One region of the Paenibacillus sp. 2TAB19 genome, then DNA from elsewhere that is predicted to be linked to it. Evidence: riboswitches for the same ligand, from Rfam matches in the RefSeq annotation. Region 1 holds a riboswitch; the other holds the start of a gene.
The links. Region 1 has a riboswitch for cyclic di-AMP ahead of AB4Z33_RS17355 (ABC transporter ATP-binding protein). Riboswitches for the same ligand answer to the same signal wherever they lie in the genome.
Positions count from the first base shown of each region.

Region 2: another riboswitch for cyclic di-AMP. It lies ahead of AB4Z33_RS02680 (APC family permease); the one in region 1 lies ahead of AB4Z33_RS17355 (ABC transporter ATP-binding protein).

Region 1 covers NZ_JBFRGE010000036.1:37,734-52,334, forward strand. Annotated here, with positions in the region: gene AB4Z33_RS17340 (thiazole synthase) at 1-234, shown strand, start outside; gene thiO (glycine oxidase ThiO) at 260-1,378, shown strand; gene thiD (bifunctional hydroxymethylpyrimidine kinase/phosphomethylpyrimidine kinase) at 1,387-2,241, shown strand; cyclic di-AMP (ydaO/yuaA leader) riboswitch at 2,381-2,546, shown strand; gene AB4Z33_RS17355 (ABC transporter ATP-binding protein) at 2,668-3,552, shown strand; gene AB4Z33_RS17360 (ABC transporter permease subunit) at 3,559-4,356, shown strand; gene AB4Z33_RS17365 (ABC transporter permease subunit) at 4,383-5,177, shown strand; gene AB4Z33_RS17370 (DNA alkylation repair protein) at 5,225-5,932, shown strand; gene AB4Z33_RS17375 (retropepsin-like aspartic protease) at 6,003-6,395, opposite strand; gene AB4Z33_RS17380 (hypothetical protein) at 6,385-6,639, opposite strand; gene AB4Z33_RS17385 (ABC transporter ATP-binding protein) at 6,834-8,609, opposite strand; gene AB4Z33_RS17390 (ABC transporter ATP-binding protein) at 8,602-10,371, opposite strand; gene AB4Z33_RS17395 (hypothetical protein) at 10,719-10,862, shown strand; gene abc-f (ribosomal protection-like ABC-F family protein) at 11,065-12,969, shown strand; gene AB4Z33_RS17405 (dipeptidase) at 13,277-14,601, opposite strand, start outside.
Region 2 covers NZ_JBFRGE010000004.1:24,249-39,272, forward strand. Annotated here, with positions in the region: gene AB4Z33_RS02660 (glycoside hydrolase family 88 protein) at 1-942, shown strand, start outside; gene AB4Z33_RS02665 (hypothetical protein) at 1,041-1,781, opposite strand; partial or broken gene AB4Z33_RS02670 (response regulator transcription factor) at 1,937-2,684, shown strand; gene AB4Z33_RS02675 (sensor histidine kinase) at 2,685-4,091, shown strand; cyclic di-AMP (ydaO/yuaA leader) riboswitch at 4,292-4,488, shown strand; gene AB4Z33_RS02680 (APC family permease) at 4,586-6,412, shown strand; gene AB4Z33_RS02685 (glycosyltransferase family 39 protein) at 6,707-8,002, opposite strand; gene AB4Z33_RS02690 (carbonate dehydratase) at 8,197-8,898, shown strand; gene AB4Z33_RS02695 (hypothetical protein) at 8,973-9,539, shown strand; gene AB4Z33_RS02700 (DinB family protein) at 9,619-10,086, shown strand; gene AB4Z33_RS02705 (glycoside hydrolase family 5 protein) at 10,136-11,479, opposite strand; gene AB4Z33_RS02710 (carbohydrate ABC transporter permease) at 11,510-12,352, opposite strand; gene AB4Z33_RS02715 (carbohydrate ABC transporter permease) at 12,370-13,260, opposite strand; gene AB4Z33_RS02720 (ABC transporter substrate-binding protein) at 13,348-14,640, opposite strand; gene AB4Z33_RS02725 (sensor histidine kinase) at 14,896-15,024, shown strand, end outside.

The DNA of each region.
Region 1 (14,601 bases):
ATCATCGTGGATGCCGGACTTGGCTCGGTGAGCGATGTGGCCCAGGCGATGGAGCTTGGGGTATCCGGCGTACTGATGAATACGCCCGTTGCCAAAGCGACGGACCCGGTCGGGATGGCGCAAGCGATGAGAATGGGCATTGAAGCGGGAAGGCTAGCTTATCTATCCGGACGTATCGATAAGAAGCGTTATGCGTCGGCAAGCAGCGGATTCGATGAGTATAAACTGAAGTAATTTCATGGGAAAGCTGGTCAGTGAAATGAAACAAAGCATTTTGGTTATGGGCGGGGGAGTCATCGGGTTATCCTGCGCGCTGGAATTGCAGAGACGGGGCCATCAGGTCATGGTGCTGGAAATCAATCGTTGCGGCGGGCAGGCTTCCGGTGCGGCCGCGGGCATGCTGGCGCCTTATTCCGAAAATGTAGAGAGCCCAGATGCCTTTTTCCGATTTTGTCTGCAAAGCCTGCAGTTATACCCTGATTGGCAACAAATGGTCAAGCAGGTTTCGGGCTGCGATTTCGAATACACCAATTCGGGCAGCCTTTATATTGCATACCATGACGCGGATTTGCTCGCTCTGGAAGGCAGGCTCCTATGGCAGCAGCAGCATGGATCCTCCGGCAGCATTCTGAAAGGAGATGCGTTGTTCGCTCTGGAGCCTAATCTATCGAGGAACGTACGGGCAGCTCTTCATACGCCGGAAGAGAGCCATCTTTACGCGCCGCACTACGTAAGCGCGCTTGAGCAGGCGTGTCGATTAACAGGGGTCATCATTCATGAGAATCTAGGCAAGCTGTCCATCGCCGAATGGCGGGATGAAATATCCGTTCAGTCTGCGGATCAACGCTCGTTCAGCGCGGACAGACTGCTTGTATGCTCCGGGGCATGGGTGCAGGAGCTTGCCGATACGTTCGGCATCCGCATTCCCGTGTACCCGATTCGAGGCCAGATCTGTGCATACGAGGCAGAAGATAAGCCTGTTCGGCATATGGTGTTCAGCAATCAGGGTTATTTGGTAGGCAAAGAGAACGGTACGTTAGTATGCGGAGCCTCGGAGGATGTTGCCGGCTTCGATACTTCGGTAACGGATAAGGGGATCGACCGTCTAAGGAAATGGAATAAACAAGCGTTTCCTTTCCTTGAGAACGAGACCCCGTTTCACCGATGGGCAGGCTTACGTCCTTCCACGCAAGACGGTTTTCCTTTGATTGGCTCTTTGAAGGAAGCCAGCCATGTCGCATTCGCGGTCGGTCATTATCGCAACGGCATTCTGCTTAGTCCGGCTACGGCCATGCTTGCAGCCGATTGCCTGGAAGGCAAGGAAACAGCCGAATATAATCAAGCTTTCTCACCGGAACGGTTTGGAAGAAGGGGTTGAGCGTATAGATGGATACCTATTCAAGGCAACAGGTTGCAAAGGCTTTAACAATCGCTGGTTCCGATAGCGGCGGAGGCGCGGGCATTCAGGCCGATCTGAAAACGTTCCAAGAGCTTGGCGTCTTCGGTATGTCCGCAATCACGGCGGTGACTGCCCAGAATACGCTTAGCGTACATGGCGTATACCCGATGAGTACGGATGCGATTACTCAGCAGATCCATGCGGTAGGCAATGATATCGGAGTAGATGCCGTTAAGACGGGCATGCTGTTCAGCAGCGAAATCATACTTGCGGTTGCCGAAGCGATCCGGACGTTCGGATGGACGAAGGTTGTCGTGGATCCCGTCATGGTAGCGAAGGGCGGTGCCGTGCTGCTGCAAGAAGAGGCAATTCGCGCCCTAACGGGCAAGCTATTGCCGCTTACGGCAGTCGTGACGCCTAACATACCGGAAGCGGAGCAGATTACGGGCAGCTCGATTCTGAGCAAGACGGATAAAGAAGAAGCGGCAAGGAAACTGGCCGGCTTCGGTGCTCGTTATGTCATTATCAAAGGCGGTCATGACGCGGGGGCGGAAGCCGTGGATTTGCTGTTTGACGGCCGCTATTTCACCGAGCTGGCAGGCAAACGCATCGCTACGGGACATACGCATGGTACGGGATGCACATTCTCAGCTGCTCTGGCAGCAGGGCTCGCTCGCGGGCTTGATGTCGAGAGCGCTATGCGAGAGGCCAAAGCTTTCATCCAAGCGGCAATCGAAAACGCGATACATATCGGCGGCGGCCGGGGACCAACGAACCACTGGGCGTACAAGCGCAGCCGAACGTCTATCTCCATGCTATATGACGAAAATACAAGCAAATAATGGCATACTTATCGATAATAAGTGCTACTGCCCAATTAAGCCGATGCCATTCAAGGATTGGATCAAAAATCAGCTAAAACCCTCTGAATTTCGGTTTTACTTTGCATAAGGTTGGGCGTATGATTTGTTCAACAACTAAATGAGTCAAACGCTAAATTCCCAAACAGGGAAACGGGGGACCCGACCGAAACCATCCGAATGGTTTCATGGGGTGAATCCTTTCGCTTGCCTTAGCAAGTATGAGGTAGGGCACTCTCAAGCCCGAATCCGACAGCTAACCTCGTAAGCGTATTGAGAGAGAACCGCGATCGTGCCTTGCATAGGCTCGTCTTTTTCGTTATGCAAGAAGTCCGAGAGTAGAGTATCTCTGCTCTCTGGGCTTCTTTTTGTTGCGTATAAGCATGGAAATTACGAGGAGGCTGCCCAATGAATGCGATCGAAATTAACAAACTGACCAAAACGTACGGCAAAGCAAGAGGAATAACTGATATTAGTTTTTCCATTGAAGAGGGAGAAATTTTTGGGTTTATCGGGCCGAACGGGGCAGGTAAATCAACGACGATCCGAACGTTATTGTCTCTCATCTATCCGACAAGCGGCAGCGCTACGATATTCGGTAAAGACTGCATCAAGTTTGCTCCGGAAATCAAAAAGGAAATCGGTTATTTGCCGTCGGAGGTTTTTTATTACGACAATATGAAGGTCGCAGACTTGTTGAATTACTCAGCCAGCTTTTTCAAAAAGGATTGCAAAAAAAGAATAAAAGAATTGGCTGAAATGATGGATCTGGATCTAACGAAAAAAATAGATGACCTGTCTTTAGGCAACAAAAAGAAAGTGGGTATCGTTCAAGGTCTGCTCCATAGTCCGAAGCTCATTATTCTTGATGAACCTACCAGCGGCCTTGATCCGCTCATGCAGCAAAAGTTTTTCGAATTGCTTGAAGAAGAGAATGAAAAAGGAGCCACGATTTTATTCTCCTCCCATATCTTAAGCGAAGTTCAGCGGTTATGTAATCGAGTAGCGATTATTAAAGAGGGAAAAATCGTTACGGTCGAAAAAATCAGTACTTTAAAAGAAAATAACTACAAAAAGTTTACGGTAGATACGTCAGAACAACTTGAACCCGATTTTTTCAATATGGCCGGCGTGAACAATATTTCGGTGAACGGGAAATCAACGAGCTTTTTATTTAAAGGCAATATAAACCATGTGATGAGAAAGATAGCTGAAATTGAAATTGAGAACTTGTGGATCGAAGAGCCGAACCTTGAGGAAATCTTTATGCATTATTATGAAAAAGGGGTCTGATCGGCGATGAATATGTTTGTGCATGAGTTGAAGGCGTACAGAAAATCGATGCTGATATGGACGCTCTCTTTAATAGGCATCATGATCTTATTCCTCTCGCTCTTTCCTGGCATGTCCAAGGACATTGACGAATTTACCAAAGTGCTGGAAGGCTATCCCGAAGGCGTCAGAAAAGCGCTCGGAATTGAGCTCGAAAGCATAGGGACCCTATTAGGCTTTTATTCTTATATTTTCATGTACATTACGCTCTGCGGCGCTATTCAAGCGATGATTCTGGGAACGTCGATTGTTTCCAAGGAGGTCCGTGAGAAAACAGCAGACTTTCTCTTAACGAAACCCGTAACGCGTACGCAAATAATGACTTCCAAGCTGATGGCTGCCGTTGTTTCATTAGCGGTTACGAATGTTCTATATCTCATTGCGGCAAACCTCATGGCAGTCCAGATGAAGACGGAAGATTATAGCGGGAAACTATTCTTTATGATTTCGTTAACCTTGTTGTTTATACAGCTCATTTTCCTTGCCATAGGCATTATCGTTTCCGTTGTGTTTCCTAAGATCAAGGCTGTGTTATCCGTTTCGCTCGGTACCGTGTTCGCCTTTTTTGTAATCGGCATGCTCGTAGCGGCAGGCGATGATGGCGCCAAACGTTATTTGTCGCCATTCAAATATTTTGACCCTAAGCTGATTATCGAAAGCTCCAAGTATGAAGCTTCCTATCTCGCGGCAGCCATCGGCATCATTATCGTTTCCATCGCTGTCAGCTACGCCGTCTATAGGAAAAAAGATGTTCATGCTGTATAAGAGAAAACGACAGGGTGGGGTGCAAAATGAATGTTTTTTACAGGGAAATGAAAACGTACCGAAAATCGATTATTTTTTGGAGCATTGGAATCATTCTGTTGCTTGCAAGCGGTATGAACAAATATGAAGCAACGGCAGCAAGCGGACAACTTAACAGCATGATGAAGGATATGCCCAAAGCTCTCAAAGCGTTTATGGGCTCGGGGGATCTGGATCTATCCAAGGCTAGCGGTTATTTTGGAATCTTGGCCATATACTTTTTGTTGATGGCAACGATCCATGCGGTCATGCTCGGAGCCAATATTATCGCAAAGGAAGAACGGGATAAAACGGCAGAGTTCTTATTCACGAAACCGGCATCGCGCAATCAAATCGTTACGGCGAAAATACTGGGGGCGTTAGCCAATATCCTTATATTAAATATCGTTGCCTGGGTTTCGAGCGTTGTTATTGTAGGCAAGTACAGTAATGGCGAAGCTGTAAATGATGATATTGCCATCGTCATGTCCGGAATGTTCATCTTGCAGCTTCTCTTCCTGGTTATAGGTACGTCGATCGCTGCCGCATACAAAAACCCGAAAAAGGCAGTCTCGCTTGCAACAGGCATCCTGCTTATCACGTTCATTCTATCGATTGCCATCGACTTGAACGAGAAACTCGAAACCTTAAAAGTGCTCACGCCGTTTAAATATTTTGAAGCAAAAGATATTATGTATGGCGGTGGGTTGGATGTTGCATTTGTCCTCATATCTATCGTATTTATTGCAGTTTTGACGATAATGACGTATATATTATTTAGGAAACGCGATTTGCATGTTTAAGAGACTTATAAAAGGTAAAACCTCTATAAAAAAGGAAGTGTTGACCGATGAATCTAGAAGAGGTTATGCAGGAGCTTGAAGCTCTCGGCAAGGAACGAACGAAGAAAATATACGTTTCGAATGGTGCGCAAGAGCCGTTATTTGGTGTTGCTACAGGGGCTATGAAGCCTATTTTCAAGAAAACGAAAATCAATCAACCTTTGGCCGAGCAGCTCTATGCCACAGGTAACTACGATGCTATGTACTTTGCCGGCATTATTGCTGATCCCAATGCGATGACGGTAGCGGATTATGATCGCTGGATGGATTCGGCTTATTTTTTCATGCTGTCTGATTATGTGGTCGCGGTAACGTTGGCAGAAGCGGATATTGCGCAAGAGGTTGCCGATAAATGGATCGCAAGCGGAGAAGAGATGCGTATGTCAGCGGGGTGGAGCTGTTACTGCTGGCTGCTCGGCAATCGGAAGGACAGTGAATTTGACGAAAGTAAATTAGCCAATATGCTCGAATTGGTGAAAAATACGATCCATGATGCTCCCGAACGAACGAAATATGCGATGAATAACTTTTTGTACACCGTGGCGATATCCTATGTGCCGCTCCATGAGAAGGCGGTCGAGACCGCAGAGGCAGTAGGCCCGGTAGAAGTCGGTAAAGACAAGAAACCAACCAAGCTCATACACGCTTTGGCTAACATTCAGAAGGAAGCGGCGAAAGGGAGGCTTGGTTTCAAACGCAGACATGTTAGGTGTTAAAGTTTTGTTTTAAAATATAGGAAAGTATACAAATGGGGATGTGCGAATGATGCACGTCCCCATTTGTATTTTATGCAATTGGTGCAGGATACATTTCCATCCTCATGAGATCGATGACCATGTTGCCGCCTTTAAGTATATCTAGACCAATAAGTCCATTAATGTAATTGATATCATCGTGAAATACGCCAAAATCAATTCTAATATCCTTCATGTTAAAGTTACCGAGCTGAATCTCATCTATCTGCTTTTGAAATGAATACTCATCTCCGCCAATTCCAAAGCTTCTTACAAGCGTATCTCCATTCTCGAAATGTATGCCGATTTCTGAAACGATATCAGAGGACAAAAGGGAATGCGCTGCGCCAGTATCAATGACTAAATTGTCGACAGTTAAAGAGCGCCCTTTATAACAAATGGTCATGGACGTTTGGAGTAAATTGTGAATATATTCAATCTGCATTTCGTCTACTCCGATATAAAGGGTTATGTCTAAGTTCAATAGCTATTTTCTCTTGGCCGGTATGGTAGACAATGTTGTTGTCCTTGCACTTAAATAATTGTTTAGTTGCTTCATCTGGATCTTGAATCGCTTTAACCAATGCGACTTCATCAACATACTGAATATTACCTTCGGTATGGGAAGTCAGGATTTCAAGCAGAACATACTGGCTGGGGTAAATATTCCGAACTTCTTGCCATTGCATAGTACATTCACCTCGCTATCAGCGTTTCTTGCAATAAATTATACCATATTACTGGATTGTCAACTGCTCCATTTTTCTCCGATACGCTTCTTAATAATTTCTTTTAATAATGGAAGAGTTGCTAGGAAGGTAAAAAACAAGGCTCTAATCGTAAACGATACGATTGGAGCCTTGTTTTTTGTTCAATTGGAGCATTAAGCCTCCATCTTCTGAGCGGAGTGCAGCTTGTAGTAGCGACCTCTCTGAGCCATCAGTTCGTCATGCGAGCCTGATTCGGCAATGCCTTTATCTGACACATACATGATCCTATCGCAGTTCTTAACGGTGGAGAGGCGATGCGCGATAATGAACGATGTGCGTCCTTTGAGCAATTCATTCAAGCCTCGCTGAAGCAGGCGCTCGGTCTGAGCATCGATGGATGAAGTAGCTTCGTCCAATATAAGGATGCGCGGATTGGCAAGCAGCGTGCGAGCGAACGAGATGAGCTGCCGCTGTCCTTGTGAAAGCTTCGAGCCCCGTTCATTAACCTCCGTCATATAGCCTTTCTCGAACTCGCGGATGAATTCGTCGGCGCATACGGTTTTGGCAGCGGCGATAATCTCCTCCTCGGTGGCGTCGAGCTTGCCGTAGCGGATATTATCAAGAATCGTGCCGGAGAAGATGAAGCTGTCCTGCAGCATGATGCCCATTTGACTGCGCAACGACTTCAGCTTCACTTCCGCGATATCATGGCCGTCGATAAGAATCTTACCGCTCGTTACATTGTAGAAGCGCGAGATCAGATTGACGACCGTTGTTTTGCCGGCGCCTGTAGGACCAACAAGAGCGATGCTCTCGCCCGCTTGAATATCGAAGCTCAGATTTTGCAGCACGTTGTGACCAGGATCGTAAGCGAAGGTCACATCGTCGAACGTTACCCGTCCGCGGATAGGAGGCAGCTCCCGCGCCTTCGGAGTGTCGCTTACGGTTACTGGCTCGTCTAGCGTCTCAAAGATTCGTTCCAAATAGGCAACGGCGTTAATAAAGCTGTTATATAAGTTCGAAATGCTGAGAATCGGTTGCCAGAAGCGCGCTGCATAGCTGCTCATGGCGAGAATGACGCCGAATGTGACTTCCTGCGGTCCAAGCGCCAGCAAGCCGACGAAATAGATGGCAGTCGTTACGATGGCCGCCAGGTTGTCTACCGAGAACGGGATCAAGAAGTTGAAATACATCGCTCTCATCCACGTTTTGCGGTAGTTGCCGGACAGGCGGGTCATGGTGCCTTCGTTATGCTGCTCGCGGGTGAAAATTTGGGTGACGCGAATGCCGCTGATGCTCTCCTGCATGTATGCGTTCATATTGGAGCTCTTGTTGGATACCGCTTGCCACGCCCTGCGCTGCTTGGTCTTGATGAGCAGCATGATGCCGAGGAAGACGGGCAGGCCACCGAGAATGACAAGCGATAGCTTGGCATTGACGGCGAACATAAAAGCGCCGATGAAGATCAGGTTCAAGATCTCCAAGATGAAGTTGATGATGCCGTTGGACAGCACATCCGATACCGAGTTAACGTAATTGACGACCCGGATAAGAATCTTGCCTTGAGGACGGTCGTCATAATATTGGAACGGAAGCTCTTGCAGATGCTTGAACAGATCCGTACGGATATCAAAGATGATATCCTGCCCAACGCGGGTCATAATGCGCGAGCGGATCGTAGCAAGAATAACGCTGACGACGATCGTAACAAGCGTTACCGCCGACCATCCGATCAGCGCCGTCTTGTCTTTCGCGGGAATCGTTACATCGACTACGTGCTGAATGATAAGAGGCGCGGAAAGCGCAATGCCCGCCGATAGGGCGCTCAGCACGAAGGCGATGATCATCGCCTTCTGGTGACGTCTAATATAGACGAGCGCCCGACGAAAGTGTCGGATATCAAAGGGTGACTCCAAATTCTCGTCGATGTCGAATTTATTTCTAGCCATGAGTGGTCACTTCCCTTTCAATGCCCTCGTTCTGCAGAATGAACACGTCGTAGTAATAGCCGCGCTTCGCCAAAAGCTCGGCGTGCGTGCCTTCTTCGATGACACGGCCGTTCTCCAAAATGAGGATACGGTCAGCCTGCGCCGTCGTAGACACGCGCTGGGCGATAATGATTTTGGTACAGGCGAAATCCAGCTCCCGCAGGCTCTGCTGAATATGCTCCTCCGTCTCGAGATCGACAGCGGAGGTCGTGTCATCGAGGATCAGGATAGGAGGCTGCACAGCCATGGCACGGGCCAAAGCGATGCGCTGCTTCTGTCCGCCGGACAAGCCGACCCCCCGTTCGCCGACGATCGTATTATAGCCGTCCGGCATCTTGCCGATGAAGTCGTGGGCGGCGGCGAGCTTCGCGAACTTCGTCACTTCCTCTTCCGGCATATCCGGATTGCCGTACGCGATATTGCCGTCTATCGTGTCGGAGAACAGCAGGACGTCTTGTGTAGCTATGCCGATATTGCCGCGTAGCTCATCGAGCTCCAGCTTGCGCACGTCGGTGCCGTCCACTAGGACGCTGCCCTTCGCTACGTCATAGAAGCGCGGAATCAGGTTGATTAGCGTCGTCTTGCCTGAACCGGTTGCGCCCATGATCGCAATTGTCTCTCCGGGCTCGACCGTAAAGCTAATATCCTCAAGCACCGTCACGTTGTCGTATTTGAAGCTTACGCGGTCGAACTGGATGCGGCCCTGATAACGTCGCTTATCAACCGTGTTGTGCTTGTTGACGATTTCAGGATGCGCATAATAAACATCGATGATTTTGTTAAGGCTTGCAAAAAATCGCTGAATGTCATTAATGATAATGCCGATGTTGCGCATAGGGTTGGACAGCCCCCATATGAGCGCGGAGAAGGCGGAAAACTCACCGAAGGTGATACGCCCGTCCATGATGTATAGACCTCCTACAAGCATAAGGATCACGCTGAATGCCTGGGAGAATGTCTCTAAGTATGGGAAGTAGTCAAGCCATACCATAGCCGCGGTCTTGTTCGCTTTAGAATAGTTAACATTTTTCTCCGTGAACTTCTGGACCTCGAATTCTTCTCTCGCGAACGCCTTGACGACGCGATTGCCGGCAATATTTTCCTGAGTCGTCGTATTGAGCTGCGAGAGACGTTCCCGAAGATCGACATACATCGGGCGTACGCGCCTCGCGAAAATAAAGGCCACAATAAATATCGGCGGCGATAGGATAAGCAGCCACAACGTCAGTTCGACGTCGATGAAGAAGAAATAGACGACTGCCGCTACGAACACGGTCAGCGATTCGATGATCGTCTTGATAATCCACGCCAAAGAGTGTCTTACCATATCGAGATCGCCCGTCATCTTGGTCATCAGATCCCCTGTGCGGTTGCGATCGTAGTACTTCATGTCCTGGCCTTGAATTTTGTTGTACAAATAAATACGGACGCGGTACAGCATGTTCTGTGATGCTCGTTCATACATGATGGTTGTAAAATAAGCCAGTCCCGTGCGCAGCAAGGAAAAGCCGATCATGCCGAGACAAAGTCCGATCAGCATCGCCTTCTCGCGCGATAGATTTTGCATGGCATTGTCGCCAGCGATAAACGTATCGACAATGCGTTGACCGATGTACGGGTTAATAATGGTCAGCGAGGAGCCTACTACAGATAGGCATAACGCAAGAATATACCGTACACGATCCCCTTTCAAATTGAGCCATAACCACTTGAATTGAAACATCTGATCACCGGTTTCTGTAAGTTTCTAGATTCTGAATTTCGGAGTGAAAAGCCCCCTCTGTTCATGGATGGGTTGCATCCAATCGAACTGAGACGGCTCCTCTTGAATATTACTATGGAAATTATAACATGTGAATTGGAAATATTGCGGAACATTTTTTTTATATTTAATTGGTACAAATTTATATGACAATGATATATATCTAAGGGTGAATATATGCAAAAACACTAATTTTCAGCCGAAATACATTAATTTTTTATTGCGGGGATTGTTGGGCGTTGGCCCGGTTGCCATCGTACCTTGGATTATGGTAACGTAGAATTATTAATGTGAAGGGGGTGAGGTAGGTGAATCACGAAATGGCCAACAACCGTATTAGCCAGCTGCCGATTGCAACGGCTGGCATTGTTCATGCATTTTCCGCGAACGGGATCAGTCTGTCCAATTACGATCATACGTTTGAACCATTCGCGAGAAGACGCCTACCTTAACCACAACGGATTGTTTTATTGTCCAGAGGGTCGCGGGCTTGTTGCCGCGGCTCTTTTTTTGACGTATAGGAAAGTATATGATTTTGCAAATACTTTCTCTATACGTTTCGACGAAACGTTGGCGTCTATAGATAGAACGCCGTCAGGTGTTTCTTCTTATGTACGCAAGGAGGGTCTTCATCCAACAGGAGGCTCTTTAAAAATGATAATAGTGAACATTCAACAAATAAAGAAATACCATGCGGCGAACCTTGTGCTGGACGGGGTGACGCTGCAGCTTCAAGAGAATGAAAAGGTCGGTCTGATCGGCTGCAACGGCAGCGGTAAATCGACGCTGCTTCGGCTTATCTCGGGTCATGATGGAATCGACGAAGGTATGCTGACCGTGAAGAAGGATTTGCGTATCGGCTACTTGCCGCAAATTCCCGCGGAATTCGAAAAGCTTACCGTTTATGAGGTGCTCGCTTACGGGGTTCGGGAGCTTATGGTCACGAAGCGGGAAATGTCGGAGCTGGAGGAGCGAATGTCCGGCTCTGAAGCTGCATCGAATTCGGAAGCGATGGAGAGATTGCTGGAGGCTTATGCCCTTGTGCAAGAGCGCTTCGAACGAGGCGGCGGCTATGAGATGGATACGGCTATTGATCAAGTGGCGAGCGGATTGCAAATCGATCGGCGCAATGACGGGCGGAAGTTCGGCAGCTTGTCCGGGGGAGAGAAGACTCGTATTGTTCTGGCGTCCCAGCTGGTCGTTCGTCCGGCCTTGCTGTTGCTGGACGAACCGACGAATCATCTGGATCTTAAAGGCATCGAGTGGCTCGAGCAGTTTCTGCAGCGTTACGAAGGCGCATGCGTGATCGTGTCGCATGATCGCTATTTCCTCGATGCCGTGGGGACGAAGATGATCGAGCTGGAGGATGGCGAAGCTCATACGTACCTCACCAACTACAGCGGGTACATCAAGGAGAAGGAAGAGCGTCTTATGCAGCAGTTCGCTCAATATCAAGAGCAGCAGAAGGCGATCAAAAAAATGAAAGAAACGATTCGACAGCTGGAGGAATGGGGACGCATCGGAGGAAACGAGAAGTTTTTCAAGAGGGCAGCCTCGATCCGTAAGGCTTTGGAGAGGATGGAGACCGTGAAACGTCCCGTCTTGGAGCGGAAAACGGCGGATTTCGAGCTATCTCCTCTTGAGCGATCCGGTCGAAAGGTCCTCGCATTCGAAGACGTGACGAAGCAATTCGGAGGAAAAGCGATACTGAATGGAGCAGAGGGAAGTCTGATGTACGGCGAGAAGGTCATGCTGCTCGGAGACAACGGATCGGGAAAAACGACGCTGTTCAAGCTGCTTCAGAACGTCATGGAACCGGATGGCGGCAAGGTGGAGCTGGGCGCGCGCGTGGAAATCGGTTATTTGGCGCAGCAGGAGCCGGTTAGCGATCAGAAGCTGACAGTACTCGATTATTTCCGCATCGAGGGAGGCTTGGAAGAAGGGGAGGCAAGAAGCGTGCTGGCCCAATATTTGTTCTATGGCGCCGACGTTTTCAAGCCGCTGCATATGATCTCAGGAGGCGAATGGTCGCGCCTGCGCTTAGCCTTGCTGGTGAGACGGAAGCCGAACTTGCTTCTGCTGGATGAGCCGACGAACCATCTCGATGTCGCCTCGCGGGAAGCGCTTGAGGAAGCTCTGGAGCAATTTCCAGGCACGATATTGGCGATTTCCCATGACCGATATTTCATTAATCGACTTGCGAAGCGCGTATGGGAGCTGGAGCAAGGTAAGATTACCGCTTATCTCGGCAATTATGATGACTATAAGGTGAAACGCGGAGAAAGGCAGGTATCGGCCCCCGTACAACTGCCGAAGAAAACTAAAGAGGCTCAAGGCGGCGGATCGGAGCGCCAAAACGATCGCAGGCGCGAGCAGCTAGAGCTCGAAATTGCCGTAATGGAAGAGGAATTGGCTCTTGCGGATATAGAATTGCACCGGCTTGATCATAGCGGCGATACCGCACGCCTTGAAGCCAAATGGCACGACAAGGAAGAGGCACAATCCAAGCTCGATGCGCTTATGGCATTATGGCTGGAGCTGTCGGACTCTACTTCATGAACCAAATATTTTCGTGAAAAAAGGACCTCGGCCTTCACTATTAGTGGAGTTCGAGGTCCTTTCGCGTATAAAAGGTGCATTCTCATGACGTTTTGCCTGTATTTCATACAGCCTAATCGGTCCCAATCGCCTGTTAAGCGACTTTTGAATGGAAAACATACAGTCAAAACCGGCATTTTAGCCCGCAGCAGGGTTTCTCCCTCCCTTTGACTGTACGAAATCCAATCATACTCAGATATCGTATCGTTTCCAGTCATTTGACTGCACAAAATCCACCCAAAAGGCTAGGGCATCTCAAAATTAAAGCTTAGAGCTGTTTCAAGTACGCTACGATCGTAAGCAAGCCTTTGTCGAAATTCTCGAGATTGAAATGCTCGTTCGGCGCGTGCAGGTTTTCGTCCGGGAGGCCGAAGCCCATCATGACAACGGGAGCTTGCAGGATGCGGGAGAATGTCTCGACGATCGGAATCGAACCGCCGTCCTTCGTGAACAGCGCGCGAGTGCCGTACACTTGCTCATAAGCGTCCGCTGCCTTCTGCAGCATTGGATGCGAAGGATCCATGTTGAACGCTCGGGCTTGTTCACCGCGTCGAATGACCAACTTCGCTCCGGGCATGACATGGGACTCCAGATGTGCCGTAATCCGATCAAGGGTGAGCGCGGGATCCTGTTCACCGACGAGACGGCAGGTAATCTTGGCATGAGCTTCCTTCGGGATGACGGTTTTTGTGCCTTCGCCTTGGAAGCCGCCATAAACGCCGTTCAGCTCAAGCGTCGGTCTTGCGCCTGTCCGCTCAACGAAGGAATAGCCTTCTTCCCCGTAGAGGGCTTCGAGACCAAGATTGCTTCGTAACTGCTCGTCATTGTGATTTTGCTTGAGAAATTCCGCGCGCATGTCCGAGGAGAGCTCCGGCACGCCTTCGTAGAAGCCGTCAACCGCGACTCGTCCTTGGTCGTCATGCAGGGAAGCGAGCAGAGATACGAGCGCATGCAGCGCGTTCGGAACGCCGCCGCCGAATGTGCCGGAATGCAGATCGGTATTGGCAGTCGTGATCGCGACTTCAAGCGAGCAAAGTCCGCGCAAGCCCGTCGAAATAGCCGGTTTTCCCGGGGCTAGAAGCGAGGTGTCAGATATAAGCACGACATCCGCAGCCAGCTTGTCGGCATGCTCCTTCATAAAAGCGGGCAGATTCGGGCTTGAAATCTCCTCTTCGCCTTCGATGCAAATCTTCACGTTTACCGGAAGGTCATTTTCTTGCTCCAAAAGCGCTTCAATTGCTTTCATATGTAGGAACAGCTGTCCTTTATCATCCGTTGCGCCGCGCGCATACAACTTGCCGCCGCGGATGGTTGGTTCGAATGGAGGGGTGTCCCAGAGATGCAGCGGATCAACGGGCTGCACGTCATAGTGACCGTAGATAAGTACGGTCGGTTTGCCAGGCGCACCTAAATGCTCGGCATATACGATCGGATGACCTTTCGTGGGAATGATCTCGACCTTCTGCAGGCCGGCTTTCTCCAATTTGGCAGCCACCCATTTCGCGGCATCAATCATATCGTTCTTATGCTCGGACAATGCCGAGATGCTCGGTATCGTTAGAAATTGCTTCAACTCATCCAGATGTTGTTCCT
Region 2 (15,024 bases), on a different contig from region 1:
GAAGTCCGGTATCGCGAGGCGGCCGAGTGCCAGCTTCCGAGCTATAAGCGCCGGGTCGAAGAGCGGATCGCGATCCAGACCCATGATCTCGGATTTCTGTACAGTTTGTCTGCCGTCGCGAGCTATCGGGTAACCGGCGGCAAGGAAGCTAGAGATATGGCGCTTAAAGCTGCCGAGCTGCTGGCGGAACGGTATTTTCCAGCGGCCGGAATCATTCAAGCATGGGGCGATCTGGACGATCCCGAGCAGTGCGGCAGAATGATCATTGATTGCTTGATGAACTTGCCGTTGCTGTATTGGGCGTCGGAAGAGACGGACGATGCGCGTTATGCGGATATGGCGCGATCCCATGTGAAGCAATCAGCCGCTTATCTCGTCCGTCCCGATCATACATCTTACCATACGTACTATATGGACGTGTTGTCCGGAGCGCCGAAGTACGGCAATACGCATCAAGGCTATGCCGACGACTCCTGCTGGGCGCGCGGTCAGGCTTGGGGTATATACGGGTTCATGCTGAGCTATGCGTATACGAAGGATGAGTCGCTGATCGGAGTGTCGAAGTCGCTGGCTGATTACTTCCTTTCGCGACTGCCCGAGGACGGAATCGTCTATTGGGATTTGATCTTCACGGAAGGCATAGAGCAGGAGCGGGACAGCTCCGCGGCGGCCATCGCATGCTGCGGTTTGCTGGAGCTTGCGAAGCAGCTCCCGGTAGACGATCCTGACAAACAGCACTATTATAACGCCGCTCTAAGCATGCTGTCGTCGTTGGCCAAACGCTATACGACGAAGGATTATCCGCATTCGAATGGCGTCTTGATGCACGCGGTCTACAATAAGCCAAGAGGGATGGGCATCGACGAGTGCACGATCTGGGGCGATTACTTTTACTTCGAGGCGCTTGCGAGGCTAATGACGGATTGGCGATTGTATTGGTAGGAAGAAGAGGCTGCCCGATGGGCAGCCTCTTCACGTCCGAATGTTTTCTCTCTGTATGTTCTTCTAACCTTTTTATCGACATGCTCGCAATCCCGGCGTTACTTCGTAACAGCCGCTTCCCACTCTGCGATTTGAATTTCGTATTGCTCCAGCAGCTTGCTCAACGCCAGCTTGATTTCCTCTGCGTCATCGGCCTGAACGGCCTTCGCCAGACCGATCTCGGCACGAATGAACGACATGTCAGCATCGCCCGCCGCTGTAATAGCAGCCGTAGTTCCCGCGACTTCAACGGCTTCGCCGACGGTGAAGCTCATATTTGCAACACCCTCGTTCAATTGCACGGCTTCCAACTTAATCGGAGTGCTATCAGCCTTCGCAAGTTCGAGAGGCTCAACCTCTGTAGCAGACCCCGAAGCGTTCACGGATTGCAGCGCAACCGTGCCTTCTTCGATATTGGTGAGCTGGATGCCGTCTTTGATGTTAAATGTGGCTACTTCCCCCGCAGGTGCAGGTAAAGCCTCAACGGAGAGCGTAGAGCTCTTGAACGAAGCCGTTGTCCCGACATGCTTCTCATATTGCTCCAGCGCTTTCTTCCAAGCCCGCACCGTCTCCGGCGCATATTGCTCGGCGAGCTCTACGGGGTTATTGAAGCTGTACACGACGGAAGCGGCTTCAACCGAGCTTGCCTTGGTCAGCGTGGCCAGCTGGTGCTTCGTGTCGTAAACCGTTGTTTGGTTGTCGCCGGCGCTGGCTGCGCTCGACAAGGTTGGAGCGGCAATGGCGCTCAGCAGCAAGGCGGATGACAGGACGGCTCTTGAAATAACTAATTTGTGGTTCATATCGGTTCACTCTCCTAATCGGTTTGTCTTACAGCTCTAACAGTAAAGGACGAGTGTGGCATAACGTTGGTGTATTTGTGGAAAAACGATGGCACGCCCCCATTGGCCAGGCCTGCTTGGTATACTTGTTACATCTAAGGCTTGTGTGGAGGGGTATGAAATTGAACGCTTCAATCACCGAATATCGCATCGCCGTCGTGGACGACGATCAACATATACGCCATCTGGTGGAAATGTATTTGCGCAAGGAAGGGTATGAGACGGTTGGTCTTGAAACGGCCGAGGACGCGTTGGAGCTATGGCGGACAAGCCCGCCCGATCTATGGGTGCTCGATATTATGCTTCCGGGCATGGATGGCTACGAGCTGTGGCAGACGAATCCGCAACGAAGCGGAGGTGCCTATTATTATGATTTCGGCCAAGGACACGGAGGTCGATAAAATATTAGGTTTGGAGCTTGGCGGCGACGATTATATGGTGAAGCCGTTCAGCCCGCGCGAGCTGGTGGCCCGGGTTAATCGTCAATTGAAGCGTTGGTATAAACGGAATCAAGTCGAGGACGGCAATCCGTCAGGAGCTTTAACCGCAGCACAGTCCAAATCGCGACTGGAGCTAGGCGAGTTGGCGCTGCTTCCGGAGGAGAGGCGCGTGTTCTGGCAAGAGGAGGAGGTCGAGATGACCAGCAAGGAGTTTACGATGTTGAGAGTGTTCATCGAGCAGCCCAATCGCGCCTTCACTAGATCCGACCTGTTAATGCTTGTATGGGGCGACGATTATTTCGGCAGCGACCGTGCTGTCGATCATTTAATCAAACGCATCCGCAAAAAAATCGAGCATCTCCCCATTGAATCCGTGTGGGGACACGGTTACCGCATGCGAACGGAACGGAGCGTGAATGAATAGATGAAGCTTGTCCACCAAATCAATATTGCCTTTGGAGTCGCGCTCGTCATTGTGTTGTCCATCACTGCGGTGCTTATTCATTATGTGCTGCTGGATCACTTCATGGTCGCTCAGAAGCAGGACATGGCTCAGGTCAGTGCCGAAATAACGAAATCGCTTGAGCATTTTACGACGTTGTCGGCCGTTTCATCGATCGATAAAGGGACGGTAGCTTCGGAATCCGTGACGCTTACGCCTGTGACCGCGGCTGGCATAGCTGCCATTGTGACGGATGCGGAAGGCAATTATGTAGATGTGAAAGCAGGAGAATTTACACCTTCCGTTTCCTTTCAACTGCAGCCGTCAGCCAAGCTGGAGGCAACGGTGGCAGGCGCGGTGACCGTAGAGAACCTTGATTCCGTAAGCTTGCAAAAAATATGGGACGGAACCGACAGCCGTTATATTTCCAGCGTCACCAGCGTCCCTCAAGGGAAGCTTACGCTTCTGACCTCCGTCAGCAAAATCGAAGAAATCGAGCGGGCGCTGCTCGGACGGCTGCTCCTCGTATTCGCGATTGGCGGCGTACTTATGCTTGTGCTCAGCCATCTCATTACGAGAAAGCTTATTAAGCCGTTAATGAGGCTGAAGGAAGAGCTGACGAAGGTGAAAGGCAGACAGTTCGCCGACGTGCAGCTTGTGAAGGCAAGCGGCGAGATTGGCTCGGTAGCGCGTACGGTGCATGAAATGGCCGGAGAGCTGAATCGATTCAGCCGAGCGCAGAAGCAGTTTTTCCAGAACGCCTCGCATGAGCTGAAGTCGCCGTTAATGTCCATTGCGGGATATACGGAAGGTATTCGGGACGGCATATTCGAGGGTGAATCCATTAATAAGGGACTGGACATCATATTAAGCGAGAGCGCAAGATTGAAAAACATCGTAACGGAAATGACGCTGCTCGCCAAGCTCGACAGCGAGGAAGATATTTATGAACCGGAAGTGGTCAGCCTCAAGGAACTGCTTATCGAAACGATCGAACGCGTGAACCCGATGTTGGTTAAGAAAGAGCTGTCCCTACATCCATCGGTCGATGAGCATGAAGAGCTGCTCGTGAGGGCTGATCGGGATAAGCTGCTCCAGGCGCTGCTTAATATTTCGTCCAATGCGGTTCGCCATGCAAACAAGCATATTTATATTCACGCAGCCGTCAGCAAGGGACATGTCGAATTGTCGATATCCGACGACGGAAATGGCATTCCCGAGGAATTGTTGCCGTATTTATTCCATCGCTTCGTGAAGGGCAAGGACGGCGAAAGCGGGCTTGGGCTCGCGATTGCCCGTGCGATTGTCGAGCGCTGCGGCGGCCATATTACAGCGTCTAACCGCAAAGATGGCGGAGCGGAATTCTCGCTTGCTTTCCCGGTTGTCTAATAAATTAATTATTATCAAGGGTGTAGCGGATATTGTGGCGATTGAACGATTAAAATGRGCAAAGCAGGGACGTGCGCCACGTCTTGCGGTCATGTATGCGCATTCATGGATTTTCTATCGCTTTTTTAACGTTATTTGAGCGAAAACGTTGGTTTACATTCCATTCCCAGAGGACTATGATCGTAATGCACTAAAATATATATTCACGATCGCTGAGTTTCCGCTCTCGAAGCGGAAAGCAGGGGAACCAATCGCGACGCGCAGCATAAGCGAAAGCTTGCTACGTCGCCGGGGTGAATCCGAGAGTCGCTGCCTTTATGAAGGCTCGCTCGAGGTAGGGCGACTCTAAACGCCCGAATCCGTCAGCTAACCTTGTAAGCGTGTATGGAGAGGTGAATCAACTACGGCTCGTCTTATAGCCGCGGGGATTTCCCTGCGGCTTTTTTTGTTGTGCTCTTTTTTAAGGAAAACCATTCATTGACGGCGGTGACAGCATGTTAGCTTCAATCAAAAGATTATTAATCGGTCGACCGCTCAAGTCGAAGGAACTAGGCGAGCAGAAGCTCGCTAAGACGAAGGCGCTCGCTATTCTGTCTTCGGACGCATTATCTTCGGTTGCTTATGGTCCGGAACAAATTCTGCTTGTGCTAATGACGATTGGCGTAGCGGCGTTCTGGTATTCTGTTCCGATTGCAATTGGCGTATTGATTTTATTGACGGCATTAATTTTATCGTATCGACAAATTATTTTCGCTTATCCGCATGGCGGCGGCGCTTATGTTGTATCGAAACAAAATCTCGGCCTGTTCCCGGGGCTCATATCAGGCGGCGCGCTGCTGGTCGATTATATATTGACCGTTGCGGTAAGCGTATCGGCTGGAACCGACGCGATTACGTCGGCTTTTCCCAGCCTGCACGAATACACAGTTCTGATCGCGGTGATCTTCGTCATCTTCATCACGATATTGAACTTACGGGGCGTGACGGAATCGGCTTCGATTCTCTCTTATCCGGTGTACTTGTTCGTGCTGGCGCTGTTCATCATGATCGGCGTCGGTATCTACAACATCGCTACCGGTCACGTATCGCCGGAGCTGCATCCGCCGCTTGGCACGCCGGTTGCGGGTATTAGCTTGTTCTTGCTGCTGCGTGCTTTCGCATCGGGCAGCTCGGCACTGACGGGCGTTGAGGCGATATCGAACGCGATTCCGAACTTCAAGGATCCTGCTCCGAACAATGCGGCGAAGACGTTGGTTGCGATGGGAGCGCTGCTTGCGGTGTTATTTTCCGGTATCGTATGGCTCGCTTATTATTACGGGATTTCGCCAAAGGTGGAAGTGACGGTCGTATCGCAGATCGCCGAAGAGACGTTCGGACGCAACATTATGTATTATTTCATTCAAGGCACGACGGCACTAATTCTCATTCTTGCGGCTAATACGGGCTATTCGGCTTTCCCGCTGCTTGCGGTGAATTTGGCGAAGGATAAGTTCATTCCGCGCATGTTCACGGTGAGGGGCGATCGGCTCGGTTACTCGAACGGCATTATTATTTTGGGCGTACTGTCCATCATCCTCATTATTACGTTCCACGGGCAGACGGAGCATCTCATCCCGCTATATGCGGTAGGCGTGTTCATCCCGTTCACGCTGTCGCAGACGGGCATGATCGTGAAGTGGATTCGCGAGAAGCCGAAGGGTTGGGTAACGAAGCTTATCATTAATGCGACGGGCGCACTCATTAGCTTCGTTGTCACGATGATGTTCTTCCTAACGAAGTTCGAGCAAGTATGGTCGATTCTCATATTCTTGCCGCTAATCATTTATTTGTTCATGCGGATTAAGAAGCATTATGAAGCGGTAGGGGAGCAGCTGCGTCTGGCGACCTGCGAGCCTCCAGTTGCGATAGAGGGCAACGTCATTATTTTGCCGGTAGCCGGCATTACGCATGTCGTCGAGAACTCGATCAACTACGCGAAGTCGCTGAAAGCCGAACAGATTATTGCGGTGTACATTCCTTTCGAGCGGGAGGATGAAGCGGCATTCGAGGAGAAGTGGGAGAAGTTTATGCCTGACGTAAGGTTGGTGACGCTCCACTCGCCATATCGAACGATCATCCATCCGCTGCTCAAGTTCGTCGATACCGTTCAGCGTAAGGCAAGCGAGTCGAACTATCAGGTGACGGTTGTCATCCCGCAGTTCATTCCGAAGAAGGGCTGGCATAATATTTTGCACAACCAGACCAGCTTCATGATTCGAGCCAATCTGCTTCATCGCAAAGACGTGATCGTAACGACCGTTCCGTATCATTTGAAAAAATAATAGGTTGGTTTAAAGGGAGAGGCTGCACCATAAGCGTACTTATGGGCAGCCTCTTTATTGTGGGGTTATCAATAACGGGAATTCCTCCCGTTAATTTCAGAATTATTAGGTTTGAGAACGAAATAGCTCCGTTTTCCGGCGTTAATTTTTCCACTATGGCGACGATTTGCAGATAGGCCTGATATTAACGGGAATTTTTCCAGTTATTACTCCGAAATGGCCTACAGCCTCGAAAATAAAAGGAGTAATTCCAGTTATTTAGGTATGGTATTGGCATTGGCAACCTTCGTATGCTTAACCGTGCAAGCTGCTTGAGCTTTTGGCACGACTCGGGTGCAACTGCGCTTTCGGTATGAACGCATGAATGGCAAATGCGGCATACATAATGAAGAACGACATGAGGAAATACCCATACCTCGAAAAGGTGATGAACGGAAGCGCCGTTACGATAAAATACAGCGCCGTTAACCATAAGAGCGACAAATCCTTGCGTCGAACTTTCATCACTAACGTCATAATGAAGCCTAAGATTCCTATGCCGATCATAACGAAATGCGTTGATTTGACGAAATGCGGCTTTAGTCCGAAAATCTCTTTCCAGTAATAAGGAACTTTGAACATATCATTGACGCGATCCCCCGTGTATTGCCAAAGGTAAGTCATAGGCTGTGTTCGGAAGCCGTAATTTCGAATTTTCACGGCGAGCTCCTTCTGGAATCGATCCGAATCGATGCGATTGGTCGCGGATGCGATCTTATCGAAGTCGTCCTTGAATTTCTCGACTGCACCCGGCGGATACTGCCATTCAAGCTGAGAGCCAAGCAGCGAAGGATTACCCGATGACAACGTGAGCGGAATAAACTCATGGAAAACAATCGCGTTGCGGATCCACCAAGGAGACATGCACAGTAGAACGATGCCGGATACGACAAGGGCGGGCTTAATGAGCTGCTTCACCCGGTAGCCGTGAATAAGCATGTACACCAAGAAGACGAGCGGAAGCAGGGCAAAGTTAGGCCGCTCATAGATGCCTAGGCTCAAGCTTGCAGCAGCTAATGCGAATAACGGCAAGCTATGCCGTGTGACAGCCAAGTAGCCGGCGTAAAGAAACAGCCAAAGGAAGAACTGGCCGAGCACCTCCGTAAGAATGAGGTTGGCAGCGACATAGTTCGGTATATAGAGCGCGAATAAGAGCGCTGCAATAAGTCCGAACCGTTCATTAAGCAGACGACGGCTGAATAAATAGAATAGAACGATCGTGCCCGCCAAAAACAATATTTGCACGACGCGGAAAGCTTGTATACCTCCCCAATATCCGAACAGCTTCATACAAAAGGCGAGAACGAACGGAAGACCCGGCATGATGAATACGGTAGATACGTCCGGCTCATGGTAGGTGAATATTCCATGCTGCAGAAGCGTCTCTGCACTGCGGATGTATTTTACGTCATCGTTGTTATATTCGGTGAAGCTTCCGAGATACATGTCATGGCCTTGGCTGAATGTAATGTACGTGCTTATGATGACGACGAACGATACGATTAGGACAAGGGCGTGGCAGCTAGTGAATGACCGCCATTTGGTTAACATGGTGAAACACTACCTTTCTTGTTATAAACAATCTGCGAACAACATCGTCGCAGGATTACTTATTGTAGCATGAGTTCCTGTTATATGGTATCAGACGGACTTATCTGCCAAATTGTTACTTCGACTAGGGAAAGCTATCGTTCTATACACATATAGTTAACTACTGCTATTAGTGAGTAGGGGAGATGACAGGTATGGGAAAAGGGTTTCGTTCGATGGTTCATTTCCTGAAGCCGGAGGGTCCGTATAATCTGTTCGTTCGGTTCATAAGTCCGAACCCGGTTACGCCTACCGTACCGGTATCGCGTGTGCCTGTCATAAGCAAGGAAGCGTTCATTAGTCCGTTTGTAAGCATTATCGGGGACGTGACGATTAAGGGAGGGGTGTTCGTGGCGCCTAGCGCAAGCATACGCGCAGACGAAGGGACACCGTTCTACATTGGCGATCGCACGAATCTGCAGGACGGCGTTATTTTACACGGGTTGAAGGATGAATACGTAACGGTCGGAGGCAGTCGCTATTCAATCTATATTGATTCGGAGGTTACGTGCGGACATGGCGCGATCATCCACGGACCTGCGCTGCTCGGGGTGGGCTCGTTTGTCGGCTTCCATGCGCTCGTGTTCGATGCGGAGCTGGGCAGCGGCGTATTTGTTTCCAATCACGCCGTCGTAACCGGCGGTGTCCGTGTCGCAGATAATCGGTTCGTTCCACCTGGGGCTGTGATCGACATGCAATCGAAAGCCGATGGTCTTAGCCTATTGCCGATGGAGAAGCAACAGTTCGCGAAGGAGGTTCAGCGCGTGAACCAAGCTTTTCCGGCAAGCTACAGCATGCTGTTCGGAGAGCGGCGCTGCTCCTGCGGCCTTGCAGCCGAATCGCGGCGGCAGAAATGAATTCTTAATAGGATTAATAACTAGTTTCTTAATAGCGTACACTACCGGTAAAAAGTTAAGGTGGTGAAACGTCTATGAAGTGCAGAGCTGTCATAAGGGGATTATTGTTTGTGTGCGGTGTGATAGTAATCCAGATCCATACAGTCGGTGCAGAACCACGCGGCGATGTTCCTCCGTTTGAGAAACCTTATTTAGATGGGGGCTTTAAATCGGTTGAAGAAGCTTTGCAAGAATGCGAAACGCTACATCATAAAGAACTTAAACTGCCCTATAAATTGCCTCCGATCGCGTTTACCCATCACTTTGGCAGCTGCTATAACGACAAGGAATACCATAAAAACGATGAATTGGGTATCGAGTATCTTCATGAAAAGAAAGGCGAAAATCATTACAAGATTGATGTAAGACCAAGCTCGCAAAAATTAAACTTTGAAAAATCGAGAAGAATAAAACAAAGCTACACGCTCCAGGACGGTAATCGAGCACTCTACATGGAAATGCCCATTCCGATGTCTAAGAGAGGATTCAATATACTCGTATTTGAAAAGGACGGATGGCAATACCTACTGTCTATTGATAGCCGGGTAGAAGACAAAGTAACCGTTCATATACTGCTTGAAATAGCCAACTCGATAAAATGAAGATCATATGGTAAGCTATAGGAAATTAATGTCATTTGGTCTTGAGGAATTAAAATTCTAAAATTAAATGAGGGATCGTATGAATCAACCATTATTCAAACAGCTTGAATTCATCCGCCAGCAGACTATTAAGGCAGTAGAGGGGATTTCCGAGAGCACACTGGACATCGTTCCGAAAGGGTTCAATAACAATTTAAGATGGAATTTAGGGCATATTTATTTGGTTCAAGAGAAGTTTGCTTTTTATTTTTCCGGGGAGACCGTGCAATTGCCGGAGAGTTTCGAACGCTGGTTCGGAAGAGGGACGAAACCGGCTGATTGGGAAGGAGAACTTCCGAGCTTGGATACGTTGCTTGCAATGTTGGCCGAGCAGCCGAAGCGTATCGAGCACACTTTGATTGGTCGCTTGGATGAGCCGGTCAAAGATTCGTATACGACAGGGTCGGGACTTACGATAAGCACAATAGGGGAGTTTCTGAACTACACACTCTACCATGAGGGTTTGCACTTCAACTCGATAAACCTGATTAAACGTTTTGCCAATTAACGAAGAAGGTCATCCCTTGCATCAATGCAAAGAATGACCTTCTTCTTATTTACTTCGTATACTTCTCGACCACAGCGGCAAGCTCGTCCCATTGCTCGCATTGCTCCCAGTGGAACGATGCAGGTAGCTCGTACATCTCTTCCCACGAACGCTTCTGCAAATGCGGCTTCAAAATCTGTTCCACTGTGATATCTTGCATCAGCGTTCTCATCCGGAACTGCAGCGGATAGCGCTCCTCTACGGAGATCGGTTTGAAGTAGGTCGCCGCCATGTAATCGACCAGCGCCTCGCCTTTCTCTTGCTCCTTATGTTGATTCCAGACCAGCTTGATCTCTTCGGTCAATTGACGCCAAGGCGTGTCTTCGCGCGGATACACGATACCCATCGTAGCGGCGTCCTTGTACGTCCATAGCGCCCAAGAGACGTCATTGGCTTCGCAAAGGTCGAGCATATCCTCGATGATCGTCATCTGGAAGTCGATCTGCTCCTTCTCGAACACCAAGCCAAGCTCGCCGCACCAAAGCGGACGCTTGTATTTCTCACGGATGCTCACCAGCTTGTCGAAAGCTTCTTTGAAAATTTCCCGGCGTCTCGTACGGTCCATCTCCGGCGTCAGAACGGCCGGCTCGTCGACGAAAGGGTAGAAGTGGAACTCGTAAGCGACCTGCGGGTCGTCGACCGGATCGAGCATCGTGAAGTCGGTCGTGAACGCATTGCCCTCGATGAAAATAATATGATGCTCGTCGTATTTGCGAATTTCCGCGATGACCCTCTCATAGAACTCGTTGAATACCTTCGCGTTCGTTACCATCGAAGGCTCGTTGACGATATCGTAAGCGGCAATCCAAGGCTGATCCTTGTAGTAGTCCGCGATATGACCCCATAGCCCGATTACCGTATCGCGCAGCGCGCTGTATTCCCAGAACAGCGGCAGACCCGAGTTCGTGTCGCAATGCCAATCCGGATTTTGCCCGCCGGGAACGGAGTGGAGGTCGAGCATCGCGTAGATTTCGTATTTCTCGCATAGAGCAATGATATGGTCGAGATAGACGAAGCCTTCTTTTTTGTACACGGCGGGATTTTGATCGTCGATGAAGTACTTATAGTTAAACGGAATGCGCAAATGGTTAACGCCGATTTTTTTCAAAAATGCAAAGTCCTTCTCGCCGACGAACTCCAGCAGGAAGCGGTCGAAGAAGGCGGTGCTGCGATCCTCGCCGTACACCTCCGCGAATGCTTGCTTAATCATCGTGTCCGTGCCGGGCAAGCCGATCATGAAATGCTCCAGGTTCATCCACGAGCCGAGACCGAAGCCCCGAAATACGATCTTTTCGCCGTTAACCGTAAAATCCTCGCCGCGAACTTGAACGAATTTTTCCAGTTGAATAGTCATATAGAAGTCCTCTTTTCTTTAATATAGTAATTAGTTTTTCATGCCTGTCGTCGCAACGCTTTGAATGAAGAACCGTTCGCCGATCAGGAAGACAATAACCATCGGAATGGTGGCCAGCACCGTACCCGCCATCAGCAAGCCGTAGTCCATCGTGTGTTCGGTTTGGAACGACTGCAAGCCGAGCTGAAGCGTCTTCAGCGATTCGTCGTTCAGGTAAATCATCGGCGCCAAATAGTCGTTCCACATAAACGTGAAGGTAAAGATCGAGAACGTGGACAAGCTCGCGGCCGATAGCGGCATAATGATCCGCCAAAATATTTTCCACTCGCTAAACCCGTCGACACGAGCGGCTTCGTTCAGCTCGCCAGGCAAGCTCATGAAAAACTGACGCATCAGAAAGATGCCGAAGCCGCTGAACAATTGAATCAAGATGTAGCCGCCATGCGTGTTGTACAGCCCCAAGCTGCTGACGACGGCGAATTGCGGAACCATGATGGAGTGCCAAGGCATCATTAAGTTGGCCATAAACAGGATGAAGAGCGTGCTCTTGAACGGCACCTTGAGCTTGGCGAACGCATAAGCGGCCATGGAGCAGATCAGCACTTGAAGCACGGTAATGACGACGGACAGCATGACGGTGTTCATGAAATATTTGCCGAAAGGAATGATCGTCCATACCTCTTTGAAGTTATTGAGATATAACGACGATGGAATCCAGTTATTCGGGTTCTGGAAAAGGTCGATATCCGTGCGCAGCGAAGTCGAGATCATCCATAAGAACGGAAAGAGAGTGGCGACCGAGAAGGCAACCAGAATAAGCAGCAGCACATAATACAAGAGCTTGCTAGTCTTCGATTTAGTGACGGCTTCCATTATGCGTACCTCCCATTTTAGTAAGTCACCCATTTTTTCTCGAGCCTGAATTGAATGAGCGATATGACCATAATGATGAGGAACAGGACGGTCGACATCGCTGCGGCATACCCCATCTTGTAGTTGATGAATGCTTCTTGAAAAATGCGGAATACCAATACGTTCGTTGAACGCCCCGGCCCGCCGTCGGTCATGACGGATACGAGATCGAACACTTGGAAAGAGTTAATGATGGTTAAAATTAATACCATAAACAACGTCGGCGATAGACTTGGCAGCGTAATATAGAAAAACTGCTGCAGCTTGCCCGCGCCGTCCAGTCTAGCGGATTCATACAAATGCTCGGGAATGCCTTGAATGCCCGCGAGCAGAATAATCATGTAGTAGCCGAAGCTCTTCCACACCGCGACAATGACGACGGCAAGAAGCGCCCACTGCGAGGACATAAGCCACTCCGGCGGATTCGATATGCCGATCGCTTCCAGCATATGATTGATCGGGCCGGACATCGGGTTGAACAATAGTCCCCAGACGATCGCAACGGATACCATCGACGTAATTTGCGGAAAATAAAAGGCCATGCGCAAATATTTGCGCAGATGCAGAATGCTGTTCAGCGCTATAGCAGACAGCAAAGCTAGCAGCATCGTTAACGGCACGAATAATAGCGTGTATATAAAATTGTTTTTCAGAGAAACACGGAAATAATCGTCCTGCAGCAGCCTCGCGTAATTATCCAAACCAACGAAATTAGGCGTAATATTGAAGCCGCCGTAATCCGTGAAGCTCATGACGATGCCATACACTAACGGAACGAGAATGAATACGGCAAATAAGACGAAGGCCGGTAGAATGAATAACGTCCCTGTTAGGTATGACTTGTAGTTGAGAAGACGTTTGTCCGTCATAGAAACAACCTCCTGATAGAATGGTATAGCTCGTGAAACAAGATCGGCCTCCGTCCTAGGATACGGAAGCCGACTGCTTAGCTATAGTTACGGTTTAAGAACGGAAGCGCGCTGTTCCATGAAGTTTTTCATGGCTTTCGCGGCATCCAGCTCCTGGAACAGATAGAGATCCCGTTGTTCGCTATAGACGCGATTGACTTCGTCGATCTGGGCAATCGGCTGGTTTTCCACAACGGTGTTCGCTTCGAAGAAGTAGCTGCTTCCTTTAATGCCGGTTGCGTTAAGGAATGATTCCTTCGTTTTGTCGCTGGCATAAGCCGGCAATACGCTGGATTCGGCAATGATCGCTTCGCCTGCTTCGCCCGTTACGAACTGGACGAACTTGAACGCCGCATCGATGTTTTTGCTGTCAGGATTAATGCCCATAAATGTGCTTACGCCGCCGACCGTAATCGGATCGCTCGTTCCGTCTGGCAGCGGAAGCGGCGCCATATCGAATTCGATGTTCGTTTTGCCGGCTTCGATATCCGCTTTCAGCATATTAATCGTCCATTCGCCGTTAACGAGCATCGCGACATTGCCGCTTTCGAATTGTTTGATCCAGTCGGTGCTCTGCGACTTCATTTGCTTATAGCTCATATGAGATTGATCCTTGTAGTAGATGCGGTCGAGATAATCGAACCAGTCCGCTACATCGTCCAAGCTGTCGTCAAGAATAGTCGTGCCCTTCTGAAGCGCGCCAAGCGGCGCGGTCATCCAGTCCGCATAGTAGCCGCCCCATTGCTTGCTAGCCCCGTCGCCCTTCGTGAGAGCCTTCGCCAGCTCGGCATATTGGTCCCATGTCAGTTGCGTAGGGTAGTTAATGCCTTCACGGTCGAAGATCGCTTTGTTGTAGAACAAAGCATATTGCGATGTGCGGTAAGGAAGCGCGTAATACTTGCCTTTCGTCAGCACCTCGGTAATATCTTGGAAGCTAGGTCCATAAGCGCCAACGTCTAGGTTCGCTTCTTTGATTCGATCGGTTATATCGAGAAGCTGGTTTTTGGAAGAGTACGTGCCTAGGCTCGTCGTGCCGTTAATGCTGTATACGTCCATTTTGGAGCCGCCGGATAGGTTGGTCATGATTTTGGTGTTATACTCATTCGAGTTGTTGCTAATCGTGTTCATCTTCACTTCGATGTCGCTGTTCTGGGCGTTAAACGCCTCAACGACCTTCTTCATATAGGCTTCTTCATCGGTCCAAGTGTAATATTCCAATACCACCTTGTCGTTGCCGTTCGTGCTGCTTGGTTCGTTCGCGTTGTTCGAGCCGCAACCTACGATCGTCGCCGCAAGCCCCGCCATAAGCGTTATACTGAGGTATCTAAAACGTTGATTCATGAAAACCCCTCCTGTATCTTTGTCGTGCTTCCATCGTAATGGCAACCGGCCGTGAACGTAAGGTTGAAGTTTTATCATCGCTTTCAAGGGGCGAGACAGGGTAAATTGGATAATGGTAGGGGATTATAGGGGAATAATAGCGCTTTACGCGGGTTATGCGGCTAGCTAGGTGTACAAAACTTCAACCTATACAGCGGCGTGTGGATCAAATAAAATCTATTTTATTTGCATGGAAAGAGAGCGGGAGGGTCGCTGGTGTTCATTTTCTTCGTGTTTATCTTGTTTATTGCGATAGCGGTATTTTGTCTGACACAGCAGAAATATACGAAAGCGACTCTCTTCATGCTGCTGATGGGGTTTGCTTATTTAATCGTCGTTTCCTGC